Regions from separate parts of the Shouchella sp. JSM 1781072 genome, predicted to be linked through region 1. Evidence: a T-box and tRNA genes for the amino acid it is inferred to sense, from the RefSeq annotation. Region 1 holds a T-box; the other regions hold tRNA genes.

Evidence for each region. The T-box of region 1 lies ahead of leuS (leucine--tRNA ligase). A T-box ahead of a tRNA ligase gene usually reads a tRNA of that ligase, here a tRNA-Leu.
Region 2: it has a tRNA-Leu gene. The T-box ahead of leuS (leucine--tRNA ligase) is inferred to sense a tRNA for this amino acid. The anticodon was not compared.
Region 3: it has a tRNA-Leu gene. The T-box ahead of leuS (leucine--tRNA ligase) is inferred to sense a tRNA for this amino acid. The anticodon was not compared.

What each region holds. Positions count from the first base shown of each region.
Region 1 covers NZ_JBHFQE010000001.1:289,667-293,858, reverse strand. Annotated here, with positions in the region: gene leuS (leucine--tRNA ligase) at 1-2,298, opposite strand, end outside; T-box leader at 2,352-2,569, opposite strand; gene ACE1TH_RS01555 (MDR family MFS transporter) at 2,643-3,842, opposite strand; gene mnmL (tRNA modification radical SAM protein MnmL/YtqA) at 3,997-4,192, shown strand, end outside.
Region 2 covers NZ_JBHFQE010000003.1:589-4,780, forward strand. Annotated here, with positions in the region: tRNA gene ACE1TH_RS13855 (tRNA-Arg) at 1-54, opposite strand, end outside; gene ACE1TH_RS13860 (polysaccharide deacetylase family protein) at 266-1,132, shown strand; gene ACE1TH_RS13865 (YuzC family spore coat inner layer protein) at 1,139-1,492, opposite strand; tRNA gene ACE1TH_RS13870 (tRNA-Leu) at 1,670-1,754, opposite strand; tRNA gene ACE1TH_RS13875 (tRNA-Leu) at 1,785-1,867, opposite strand; tRNA gene ACE1TH_RS13880 (tRNA-Asp) at 1,887-1,963, opposite strand; tRNA gene ACE1TH_RS13885 (tRNA-Val) at 1,972-2,047, opposite strand; tRNA gene ACE1TH_RS13890 (tRNA-Glu) at 2,231-2,305, opposite strand; tRNA gene ACE1TH_RS13895 (tRNA-Ser) at 2,318-2,408, opposite strand; tRNA gene ACE1TH_RS13900 (tRNA-Asn) at 2,410-2,484, opposite strand; gene ACE1TH_RS13905 (SprT family protein) at 2,559-3,005, opposite strand; gene cmpA (cortex morphogenetic protein CmpA) at 3,086-3,223, shown strand; gene ACE1TH_RS13915 (Tex family protein) at 3,269-4,192, opposite strand, start outside.
Region 3 covers NZ_JBHFQE010000001.1:593,624-597,815, reverse strand. Annotated here, with positions in the region: gene ACE1TH_RS03190 (YqzE family protein) at 21-215, opposite strand; gene comGG (competence type IV pilus minor pilin ComGG) at 263-625, opposite strand; gene ACE1TH_RS03180 (ComGF family competence protein) at 603-1,046, opposite strand; gene ACE1TH_RS03175 (hypothetical protein) at 1,030-1,254, opposite strand; gene comGD (competence type IV pilus minor pilin ComGD) at 1,307-1,738, opposite strand; gene comGC (competence type IV pilus major pilin ComGC) at 1,725-2,036, opposite strand; gene yidD (membrane protein insertion efficiency factor YidD) at 2,198-2,458, shown strand; tRNA gene ACE1TH_RS03155 (tRNA-Leu) at 2,539-2,620, opposite strand; tRNA gene ACE1TH_RS03150 (tRNA-Ser) at 2,627-2,717, opposite strand; tRNA gene ACE1TH_RS03145 (tRNA-Ile) at 2,732-2,805, opposite strand; tRNA gene ACE1TH_RS03140 (tRNA-Gly) at 2,826-2,896, opposite strand; tRNA gene ACE1TH_RS03135 (tRNA-Gly) at 2,982-3,053, opposite strand; tRNA gene ACE1TH_RS03130 (tRNA-Gln) at 3,061-3,135, opposite strand; tRNA gene ACE1TH_RS03125 (tRNA-Met) at 3,141-3,217, opposite strand; tRNA gene ACE1TH_RS03120 (tRNA-Ser) at 3,322-3,414, opposite strand; tRNA gene ACE1TH_RS03115 (tRNA-Ala) at 3,422-3,494, opposite strand; gene comGB (competence type IV pilus assembly protein ComGB) at 3,656-4,192, opposite strand, start outside.

The DNA.
Region 1 (4,192 bases):
TTTCGAAGCGGTTTTTGCTACAACCAATTTGGCTTTTACTTTGCCGTTAATTTGAACAACGACTTCGATTTCATTTTCAACTAATAGGGACTCATCGTACATCGGCCACTCCGCATAAGCAATCGATTCACTATGACCAAGCTTTTGCCAAATTTCTTCAGCAATATGTGGCGCAATCGGAGAAAGCAACTTCACGAAGCCTTCTGCCAATTTTTTAGGCAAAATATCTTGTTTATTTGCTTCGTTAACGAATACCATTAGCTGTGAAATACCGGTATTGAAGCGAATTTCAGTAAAGTCTTCTGTTACCTTTTTCACCGTTTGATGATACGTACGTGTCAGCACATCTGTTGCCTCTGCATCTTGCACTTTATCGTTTAATTGCCCCGTTTCTTCGTTTACAATGAGTCGCCATACACGCTCTAGGAAACGTCTTGAACCATCAAGTCCATTCGTCGACCAAGCAATCGATGCATCAAGTGGCCCCATAAACATTTCATAGAGGCGAAGTGTATCAGCACCGTGAGTCGCAAGGATATCGTCTGGATTGACTACATTTCCTTTTGACTTACTCATCTTCTCATTGTTGTCTCCAAGAATCATCCCTTGGTTAAACAATTTTTGGAACGGCTCTTTTGTTGGGACAACGCCAATATCGTATAAGAACTTGTGCCAGAATCGTGCATAAAGAAGATGGAGAACCGCATGTTCAACGCCACCGATATAAATATCAACTGGCAACCATGCCTTCGCTTTTTCTGGATCCACAAGCACGTCTTCATTGGTTGGATCGATGTAGCGCAAGTAGTACCAACAGCTACCTGCCCACTGCGGCATCGTGTTTGTCTCACGACGGCCTTTCATACCTGTTTTAGGATCTGTTACTTCAAGCCACTCTGTTGCGTTAGCAAGCGGTGATTCCCCTGTACCAGAAGGTTTGATCTCATCAAGTTCTGGCAACATGAGCGGTAGCTCACTTTCAGCCACTGTCGACATCGATCCATCTTCCCAATGAATCACTGGAATCGGTTCGCCCCAATAACGCTGTCTGCTAAATAACCAGTCGCGCAGGCGATACGTAATTTTTTTCGATCCAGAGCCATTCTCTTCAAGCCACGCTATCATTTTTGTGATTGCCTCTTCTTTATGAAGCCCGTTTAAGAAATCAGAATGTACATGTTCGCCATCCCCAGTGTAGGCTTCTTGAGACAAGTCTCCACCAGCAACCACTTCTTTAATCGGAAGTTCAAACGTTTGTGCAAATTCATAGTCACGCTCATCATGACCAGGAACCGCCATTACCGCGCCAGTACCATAGCTGATCAACACATAATCTGCCACCCAGACCGGAATTTTTTCCCCATTAACTGGATTAATTGCATAGGCACCTGTAAAAGCGCCAGTCTTTTCTTTCGCAAGGTCCGTACGTTCTAGGTCACTTTTTAACGAGACTTGTTTCTTATATGTTTCAACCGTTTCTTTCTGCTCGCTTGTTGTGATTTGATCCACAAGTTTATGCTCAGGAGCAAGAACCATGTACGTTGCGCCAAACAATGTGTCAGGGCGAGTCGTAAACACCCGTACCTCTTCACCGTTAATGTCGAACGTTACTTCTGCACCTTCCGATTTGCCAATCCAGTTGCGCTGCATGTCTTTCAAACTTTCAGGCCAGTCAAGTTCTTCTAAATCATCAAGCAAACGATCTGCATATTCCGTGATCCGTAGGACCCACTGCTTCATCGGACGACGCTCGACTGGGTGACCTCCACGTTCTGACACCCCATCAACAATCTCTTCATTTGCAAGCACAGTCCCAAGTGCTGGACACCAGTTCACAGCGACTTCGTCCACATAAGCAAGGCCTTTTTCATATAGTTTTATGAAAATCCACTGGGTCCACTTATAGTAGTCTGGATCTGTTGTACTAATTTCACGATCCCAATCATAAGAGAATCCTAGTTCTTTGATTTGACGCTTAAAGGTTTCAATGTTTTCCTTTGTAAAAATCGCAGGATGATTTCCTGTATCGAGCGCGTATTGCTCTGCTGGTAAGCCAAACGCATCCCAGCCCATTGGGTGTAACACATTGTACCCTTGCATTCGCTTCATACGAGCAAGAATATCCGTTGCGGTATAGCCTTCTGGATGCCCTACATGCAAGCCAGATCCTGATGGGTATGGAAACATGTCAAGCGCATAGAAGTTTGGTTTATTCTGATCTTCTGTTGTTTTGAACGTTTTATTGTCTTGCCAAAACGTTCGCCATTTCTTTTCAATTTGTTGATGTGAAAATGACATTGATCTTCCTCCTTTTTCCAATCCGATAAAACACAAAAAGCCCTCATCCCTATAAAAGGGACGAGAGCTGTTAGATCCCGCGGTACCACCCAGTTTATTAAGCACTTATTGCTTAATCACTTACACATAACGGTGTGTGCCGTTAAGAACTACTTTACGTTCATTCTTAATCACTAAAAGGCGAGTTCGCTACGCTATCTGACTGACTTGCACCAACCGTCAGCTCTCTTCTGTCCAAGCGTTCACTACTACTCCTTTATGGTTGTGTTATCATTATCGATTATTATCGTCATTGTATGCAAAGTTATGTCCAATGTCAAGCAGACATATACCTATTTTTCCTATTATGAAGCGGATTGCTGCGCTTTTTCTTCTTTTTGCAGAGGTCGATCATAAATACGAACAAGAGGAATTGATACTAGCAAGAGTCCACTTATAAGTAAAAATAACCATTCAATTGAATAAAAATCAACGATTAAACCGCCCAACAATGGCCCAATCATTCTTCCTCCTGTTGAAATGCTGTTTACAATCCCTTGATAAGCCCCTTCTCTCCCTTTAGGAGCAAGTTGATTCGCAATCGTAGGCACTGCTGGCCAGACAAACATTTCACCAATGGTTAAGATGAGCATGGCAATGAGAAACATCGTAAAGACACTCGCTTGTGTTAACACTAAATAGGACAAGGCAAAAATAATGATGCCAGCTGTCATCTGCCCTTTGATGGATAAGTGGAACTTTCGTATAATCAAGGCGATCAGAGGTTGTGCAAACACGATCATAAGCCCATTAATGGTCCAAAGTAAACTATAAAGAGGAAGCGCAATGCCTAAGTCTTGAATATGGACGGATACATTCGCTTGCCACTGAGTATAGCCAATCCATGAGATGAGAAACGCTCCACAAATCAAAAAAAGTGCATGTAAACGATACTGCTTTTTAAACGGAACTTTTTTTGAAACCTGTAGCGTAGCATCCGCGGTTCGACCAAGTTGTCCATCCCATTTGCGAAAGAAAAAAGCAATAAATCCGAGCATGAAGACATGGACGCCTGCATTGGCGATAAACACATCGGTTAAACGGACAAGCGTCACCACACCAATTAATGCGGTCCCGAGGGAAACCCCGACATTTTGCGCGACATAAATCGCATTAAACGGTCGTCTGCCTCCTTCTGGCCACAGGCTTCCAGCTAATGCATACATGGACGGTGCCATCATCCCCGAACCAAAGCCCATGCACGCTAAAAATAATCCGTAAAGTACATACGTTTCAAAAAAGAAAGCAAGCAAGATTGCTGCACTTGCAGACGTCGTTGCGCCAATTAAAATCGTTCGATAGGCGCCTAATTTATCAAATAAACGTCCACCGATTAAACTCCCAACCACACCAGCGCCTGCATTAATCATTAATACAAACCCTGAAGCCGTTAACGTTTGCCCAAGAATTTGCGTCATAATGACGGCATTAAGCGGCCATAGAAACGAAGCACCGGTGATATTAATCGCTGTCGCAATAATAAGAATCCAAATGGATTTAGGCATAAACCCGCCTCCTTTATCATGTCAAAACCCTCATCAGTTTAGAAGAAATTCAAGAATTTAGCAACAACTTTCCGTTGACACCATTTAAGAGGAAGACTTCTAATGGAAGAGATGATACACTAAGCTTATTCTTTAAAAGGCAACGGTGATTGAAATGGTACAGGATATAAAACCAACGAACCTTAATGGGAAATTTTATTATACGTGGAATGACCATCTGAAAGATTATTTCGGTTCAAAAGTAATGAAAATATCGCTAGACGCAGGCTTTGATTGCCCAAATCGTGATGGAAATGTTGCGTATGGAGGCTGCACATTTTGTAGCCAACGAGGGTCAGGAGACTTTGCCG
Region 2 (4,192 bases), on a different contig from region 1:
CCTCTAACCGCTTGATTCGTAGTCAAGTACTCTATCCAATTGAGCTACGGGCGCTTATTGTTTGCTTTACCGTCTCGCTGACGACAAATAGAAATATATCATAAATACTTGAACCCGACAATAGTTTTTTAAAAGAAAATTAAAGACAGAATCTTCCCCCTGATTTAATCATTACCTCTAACCCTTATTATAGACCCGTTTCGGAGTTGTCTATACGCCATGAAGCAATTAAAATAACCATATACCAGAATGAAAGGATTAACCTATGAATGATATTAAATTAATTACACTCACAATATCTTCTTTACTATTCGCAAGTTGCACTTCCGACATAGACAACACTCAAGTGACTTCTCTCTCGGTTAAATCCCCAACAATTATCGAAAGGAGTACAGTCACTCCTTCTTTTTTACATAGTCTAGATAGAAATCAACTTGTTCTAGATTCTTATCACGATCAAGCACCTACTGCATGGGGAGAATTTATTCCAGGGGTCAAAACAAAACTAGATACATCTGAAAAGGTCATCGCCTTAACACTTGATGCTTGTGGAGGTGAACACGGTAGTCAATATGATGAGGAATTAATCAATTATTTAATTGATCATAGCATTCCTGCAACCTTATTTATTAATGCACGCTGGATTAATCATAACTCCGATCAATTTCTAAAGTTAGCAAACGATCCATTGTTTCAAATTGAGAATCACGGTACAGAACATAGACCTCTTTCCGTTAATGGGGAGGTAGCTTGGGGTATCGAGGGAACACATTCTATAGAAGAAGCTTATCAAGAAGTCATGAACAATCATCAGCTCATTACTGAAAAGACTGGCAAGGAGCCGACTATGTTCCGTCCTGGCACAGCTTATTTTGACGATATTAGTGTTCGCATGCTCTATGATTTAAACATAACACCAGTTAACTATTCCGTATTAGGTGATGCAGGTGCTACTTACACGTCAAATCAAGTGACTGACGCACTCGTTAATCAGGCTGAACCAGGCTCAATTGCTTTGCTACATATGAATCAGCCGAATAGCGGAACCGCCGAGGGACTAAAAGAAGCCATTCCTCAATTACTCGACCAAGGCTATTCTTTTGTTAGCCTTAGCGACCACCCGTTAAAGTAAAACATCTCACCCCCACTTTAAAACAACGGACAAGGAACAACAACTCTCCCCTTCATTCATACCAGGGGACTGCATTTGAAACACAACTCCTGTGGGGGAGTATTGTATATTCGTCACTACGGTCAAACCAGGAATGGATTTAATCAATTGATCAACAAGAGGTTGATTGCTTTTCTGAGCAGCATCCATTAATTGATAAGAAAATTGCTTATCTTCAAGTCTCGACATTAATAATTGGCTTTGTTTTAATAAGTATTCAAACTGATGAACCGACTGAGATAACGTAGTCGTATCAATGGCCGGTAATGTTCTCATTGGCATATGGTACATGTAGCCACGATGGTAATAAGGATTGCTCAATTTTTATCACTCCTTTTCATTTATCATACTCTATGCGAAGGTGTGTACCGTTGAGCCCGTATTCCCTATCTTTGTATGTTAAAACTTACTTAATCGTATACAACCTTTATCCTCAGAACTATAATACAAAAAAAGTACCAGGACAAATTGTCTTGGTACTCGTAACTTTAACTATTATGCGGTTGAGAAGACTCGAACTTCCACGGGATTTAACTCCCACTAGGCCCTCAACCTAGCGCGTCTGCCATTCCGCCACAACCGCTCGTTGAATAAAAAAAGCACTTTTTAAAAGTGCGGGTGAAGGGACTTGAACCCCCACGTCATAAAGACACTAGATCCTAAGTCTAGCGCGTCTGCCAATTCCGCCACACCCGCGAAAAACAAAATAATATAATGGCGGTCCGGACGGGACTCGAACCCGCGACCTCCTGCGTGACAGGCAGGCATTCTAACCAACTGAACTACCGGACCATTATAAATGGTGGAGGATGACGGGATCGAACCGCCGACCCCCTGCTTGTAAGGCAGGTGCTCTCCCAGCTGAGCTAATCCTCCAAATATGACTTTAGATAACCTTCGTATTTTTTTGTCCAATTCATGCCTCTCAGTCAGTCATGTACAATTGTACACTCTCTCCTTCAAGCATTTCTTGTCTTCAATCTACTCAATTCTCTTTGTCAATTTTCGACTTTAGATAACCTTCAAGTTTATCTAATGTAATTTACTAAAACAATCGTTTGGTGACCCGTACGGGATTCGAACCCGTGTTACCGCCGTGAAAGGGCGGTGTCTTAACCGCTTGACCAACGGGCCATTTATAAAAAATGGCGGAGAAGGAGGGATTTGAACCCTCGCGCCGCTTACACGACCTACACCCTTAGCAGGGGCGCCCCTTCAGCCACTTGGGTACTTCTCCATGGCTCCACAGGCAGGATTCGAACCTGCGACCGATCGGTTAACAGCCGATAGCTCTACCACTGAGCTACTGTGGAATATGTAAAAATTGCTTGTCTCCTTAGCGACTTCTATAATATATCATAAGCCACTAATTAAGTGCAAGACTTTTTTACGATAAAAATTCAAGTTTTCCTTTACATACTCCACATACATATTTAGATTGATTTACTTTTCTTTTTCTATAATATTTCTGTGTACACGACATACATTGATACACTAAAAAAGATTGGGCTTTCTCTTCTTTCACCGAACGACAAAATCGCGGCGCACCAACTTTTTTTAGCAGCTGTTTAAAATTTTTGTCGCCGTGGCGATAGCCCTTGCCTAACAAATGTAGGTGATAATGGCATAGTTCGTGCTTGATAATGCCGATAAGCTCTTCTTTTCCATACTTCAAATAGTGTTTTTCGTTTAATTCAATATGGTGGCTTGAGAGTAAATAGCGTCCTCCTGTTGTGCGTAATCGCCCATTAAACATCGCCTTATGTTTAAAAGGAAGACCAAAATAGGATTGAGACAATTCTTCAGTTAATCGCTGTAATTCTTCGTTTGTCATAACGCCTCCTAAAAATAATCATCAACACTGACAAACCCGCAGGCATATACTATTCGAAAAGCGAAAGGAGCGATTTCGTTTTGCCAACTTGGCTTCAAAATCAGTTAAAAAAAGCATATAATGAAAAAAATCGTCACCAAATTAAAGTACTTAATCAGTGCTGGTTTTATTATAGATCGACGGCGCAAAGCCGCTTCACGAATAAAAAAACCATTTAAATGGTACCACAAAAAAGGAGAGCCGTCATGCTCTCCCCATTCATTTTATGGTTGCTTCATCGTAAGTCCAATTCGTTCTTTCTCATAATCGATGGTCTCAACCCACACTGTCACAATTTCTCCTATGGATACAACATCTAACGGATGTTTCACGAAACGATTGGCTAATTTAGAGATGTGAACAAGTCCATCTTGTTTAACCCCGATATCGATAAAAGCACCAAAATCGACGATATTTCGGACAGTCCCCTGTAGTTCCATTCCTTTTTCTAGATCTTCCATTTTTAAAACATCTTGCTTTAGCTGGGGCGCCGTTACTTCGTCTCTCGGATCTCGATTCGGACGGATAAACGCATCTAATAAATCTTCAAGCGTATGTTGTCCAATATCCAGCGCTTGTTGTAATTCCTTTTTTTGTACTCCGCCCACTTTTTCTTTTAAATCATTGCTTCCAATCTCATGAACGGTTGCTTTAAGTGTCTCTAAAATTGTTTTTGCTTCTGAATAACTTTCAGGGTGGATCGCTGTTGCATCGAGCGGATTTTTCCCACCAGCAATGCGTAAAAACCCAACTGCTTGCTCTAACGATTTTTTTCCTAACCTAGGAACTTTCTTTAATTCCACTCGACTCACAAATGCCCCATTCTCATTACGGTAATTTGCGATATTTGTTGCTTGCGTTTTATTTAATCCTGATACATAAGACAGTAACGCAGCCGAAGCTGTATTCACATTGACACCGACCCGGTTTACCACCGTTTCTACAATAAATCGAAGAGATTCATTTAACTTCTTTTGCGTCACGTCGTGTTGATATTGACCAACTCCAACAGATTTTGGGTCAATTTTCACTAACTCTGCTAGCGGATCCTGAAGCCTCCGTGCTATTGAAATTGCACTCCTTTGCTCCACTTGCAGGTTTGGAAACTCATTACGCGCTAATTCGGAAGCGGAGTAGACGCTTGCCCC
Region 3 (4,192 bases), 300 kb from region 1:
AGATGATTTTTTGTAAATGCTTACTTATGCCGTTCGTTCTTTCTTTGTCGTTTAAATACGGAGAGTGCAAACGGGATGATTCCAAAAGCCCAATGGGAAAGTGGTTCTTGCTCGCTTTTCTTTTCCTCGCGCTTTCGATGACGTTCAGATTTTGGTTCATCAATTTTTTTTACCGCTTCTTGCGTTGCAAATTTAAGTAAATCTTGAAAAGACATCCTGTCACCTCTTGCTACCAGTCTTTCCAAATTCAATTTGTTTTATCCTATAATCCTTCTTTATATGAGCTGATATCACCAGATTTTTCTAACGTAAATGTCGCTGTTCGTTTTTTTCCATTTTTAAGAACAGCTGTCAGTTTGATTAATTTCTCATCTTTTTGAACCATTTGCACGCTAACCTCTCCGATATCAACCGAAATGTGGAAGGCATCTTCGTAATCATCAAGGGCTTGTTGCAAACCAAGATGTAGTAAGTTTTCAAGCTGCATATACTCATGCTGTTGAATCAGATAAGCATGTTCACGTTGATATTGATTCAGTTGCCATAATAAAAAGATCGTTAGCAGAAGAAGAAAAAAGAGGGTTGGTAGAAAAACCAGCCCTTCATCTGACTGTTTGATAATCATGCACCCACTCTTTCATTGATACAATCAATTTCTCGTACATTTTGCCGGTGTTCATTGTCAGGCTACATGTATAGTGTACGTCTTTTATTGAACATGAAAAGGAGTCTACCCCTTCTAATACGACGACATGTCCTTTTTTGTCTCTAAACCGTTGAATTCTTGTTTCTAGCCTCATTTCATAGGAAATAACCGTATCGTCTATAAACAATTCTAATTCATTGTCTTTCCATCTTATTGCATCTGCTTCTTTTGCTTCTTGAGAAACATGATTAAAAAAGCGAATCACATCATCGTTACCGGCATTTTCAGTTGTTGTGACAACAAGGAAGATATTCGGCAAAACGAGGACAACTAGGCTTAATAAGCTTAATCCAATTAACTGTTCAAGGTACGTAAACCCTGTATCATTTTTCCAACACATAGACACATAGTGCTTTACTTCGTTTTAAATGACTTTCTTGACACTTCCTATACATTGAATCATCTCCTATTTGTTCCCATGCTTTTTGAGAACCAGAATGATAGGAAAGACGACTTTTCTCTAAATCGTACAAGAGTGAGAGTTCTTCATCAATTGCTCGCCTTTCTTCTATTAGCCAAATGCAAGCAGGTATTAAACTTAAACTCATGAGGCTAATTAATAGAAAAGCACCTATAGCGTCTAGCAGTATAAAACCTTCATCATGACTCCTGTTGGCGATAGACAATATGCCCCTTTCCAATTTGGATTGTAAAACGTACATGATGATAATGCGTGCGCACGTCCCATGAACCGGACTTACGAGGATGACCATTTGCCAAAAATGAAACGTCTTGAAGGGCAAGGGTTACTGGTTCCATTTCCAAAGAAGTTGGGTACTGGACACGCGTTTTTTCTTGTTGTTCAACATAGATAATCAGCGTATTGTCTTCAAATTGGACAGACGTCACTTTACCTTCTGTCATGGCAACATGTTGGGCATATAAAAGATCATGTTTTAACTGCTCAATCGTTTGTTGTTCGATTTTTTTATCTTGTGATTGAATGTAAAGGATTGGAAGAAGAAGAAAAACGGATATAAGAAGAAGTGTAAAGAGGAGCTCTATGAGCGAAAAACCTTCATTCGTTTTCAATAAGAACTTGCTTTCCATTTAAAACTAATTTCTTGCCTGAAGCACATGTGATTTGGTCCACATAGCCCTCAGATACGAGGACATCAAGTGAGGCAGGAATTTTTCCGTGTTCGACTTCATAAGCGCCAACTTGAGTTTGCACAAGTTTCTTTGTCGCATCACAGCTTTTTCCACCTGCCATATCCGTGTTTTTGCTCATATTAGGAAGTGCAATAAGCAGTAAAACGGAAATAATCATTAACACAACGAGCATTTCAATTAACGTGAAGCCATCATCTTTCTTTAAGCGCTTTATCATAAATCACCTCATCAGACAGATTAAATAATCCTGAACCTCCTTTCTTTATGTGTCTCTACTTTATTTGACAAATCCTTACAAACTCCTGCTAAATTTGACTACTTTTTGAAATTTCTTGGCTCTTTTTTTCTTAGCACTCTTTTTGATATAATAGAGGGAATATGGATGAAAGGATCTTTACTGTGAAATCAATTTTATTAGCCATCATACGTTTTTATCGCAAATATATTTCCTCCGTACTTCCACCAAGATGTCGCTTTTATCCGACTTGTTCTCAGTATGGTTTAACAGCAATCGAACAGCACGGAGCAATAAAAGGGAGTTATTTAACCATTAAGCGCATTCTAAAGTGTCATCCCTTTCACCCTGGAGGCTTTGACCATGTACCCGAGGTAAAAAAGAAAGAACATATCCATCGTTAATGGATTTTCATTCACGATTGTAGCTCAATGCATAAAAAAACAATGGAGAACATCTCCATTGTTTTAACGTATTTGTTTTATGCGGGTGAAGGGACTTGAACCCCCACGTCATAAGACACTAGATCCTAAGTCTAGCGCGTCTGCCAATTCCGCCACACCCGCGATTTCTGGCGGAGAAGGAGGGATTTGAACCCTCGCGCCGCTTACACGACCTACACCCTTAGCAGGGGCGCCCCTTCAGCCACTTGGGTACTTCTCCGTAATATATAGGGATGGGCCTGAGTGGACTCGAACCACCGACCTCACGCTTATCAGGCGTGCGCTCTAACCAGCTGAGCTACAGGCCCCTTTTTTCACAAAATAAAAAAGCGGGTGATGAGAATCGAACTCACATCATCAGCTTGGAAGGCTGAGGTTTTACCACTAAACTACACCCGCATGGTAAAAATAAAATCTTACTAACGTATTCACTTAAACAATATGAATTAAGTATAACATTAAACGCTCTTTATTTCAAATAAAGAGCGGAAGACGAGATTCGAACTCGCGACCCCCACCTTGGCAAGGTGGTGTTCTACCACTGAACTACTTCCGCATATAAATGGCTGGGCTACCTGGGATCGAACCAGGGAATGACGGAATCAAAATCCGTTGCCTTACCGCTTGGCTATAGCCCAAAGTTTGGTTGCGGGGGGCGGATTTGAACCACCGACCTTCGGGTTATGAGCCCGACGAGCTACCAGACTGCTCCACCCCGCGTCGTTACAAAGTATTTAGATGATGATTATCCAATGATGTCCAACATCTTCCTCTTCTCGTCTTTCAAAGAAGCGTAGGCATCTATTGTTGCTGAAGAGTAAATATGGCGGAGGAAGAGGGATTCGAACCCCCGCGGGCTTTGACACCCCTGTCGGTTTTCAAGACCGATCCCTTCAGCCGGACTTGGGTATTCCTCCGTATAAGTGGAGCCTAGCGGGATCGAACCGCTGACCTCCTGCGTGCAAAGCAGGCGCTCTCCCAGCTGAGCTAAGGCCCCATAAATTCGTATATGTATGTCGTCTCAAGTGATTACCTCAGCGACATTTAATAATATATCACAGCTTTTATAAAAGCACAAGTGTTTTTTATAAACTTTTTTCTGGAAAACGAATTAATGGTTTTATTTTACCGATTAATTGGATCTCATGCAAGTTTTGCTTACATGAGATCAAACATTTCATACATGGGAAGCATGATCATTAAAAACAAGAAAAAGATAAAACAACCTATACATACAAACAAAATCGGCTGTATTATTTGCAGCAGCTTTTCCAATTTCCGATCTAACTCTTCAATAATCCATTCGCTAAAAAATTGTAAGTCTAGCGCTAACTTGGCTGTTCGGCTACCGTTCTCCACGACAATTGGGAGTTCACTTAAATAATAAGGTTGGTGTCGCATATACGATGCTAAACTATTTCCTTGCTTTAAACTTTGATTCATTTTTCGTGCTTCATCTTTAAAAAAAGGCAAATACGACTGCTTTTCAAAAATATTTAATGCCTCATTGATGGACATTCCTGTTTGCAGCAATTTCCCAAGCTGTAGCGAGAAATAAAATGTAATTACCTGCTTCATAATCGTTTGCGAAAGTTTCCACTTTAATAAAATGTGAACTTTTTCATGTGGGGTTAAATGGTGAATATAGCGTTTGCTGCTCACGTATCCAATACTCGCTAAAAGCAAGAAGGCGAT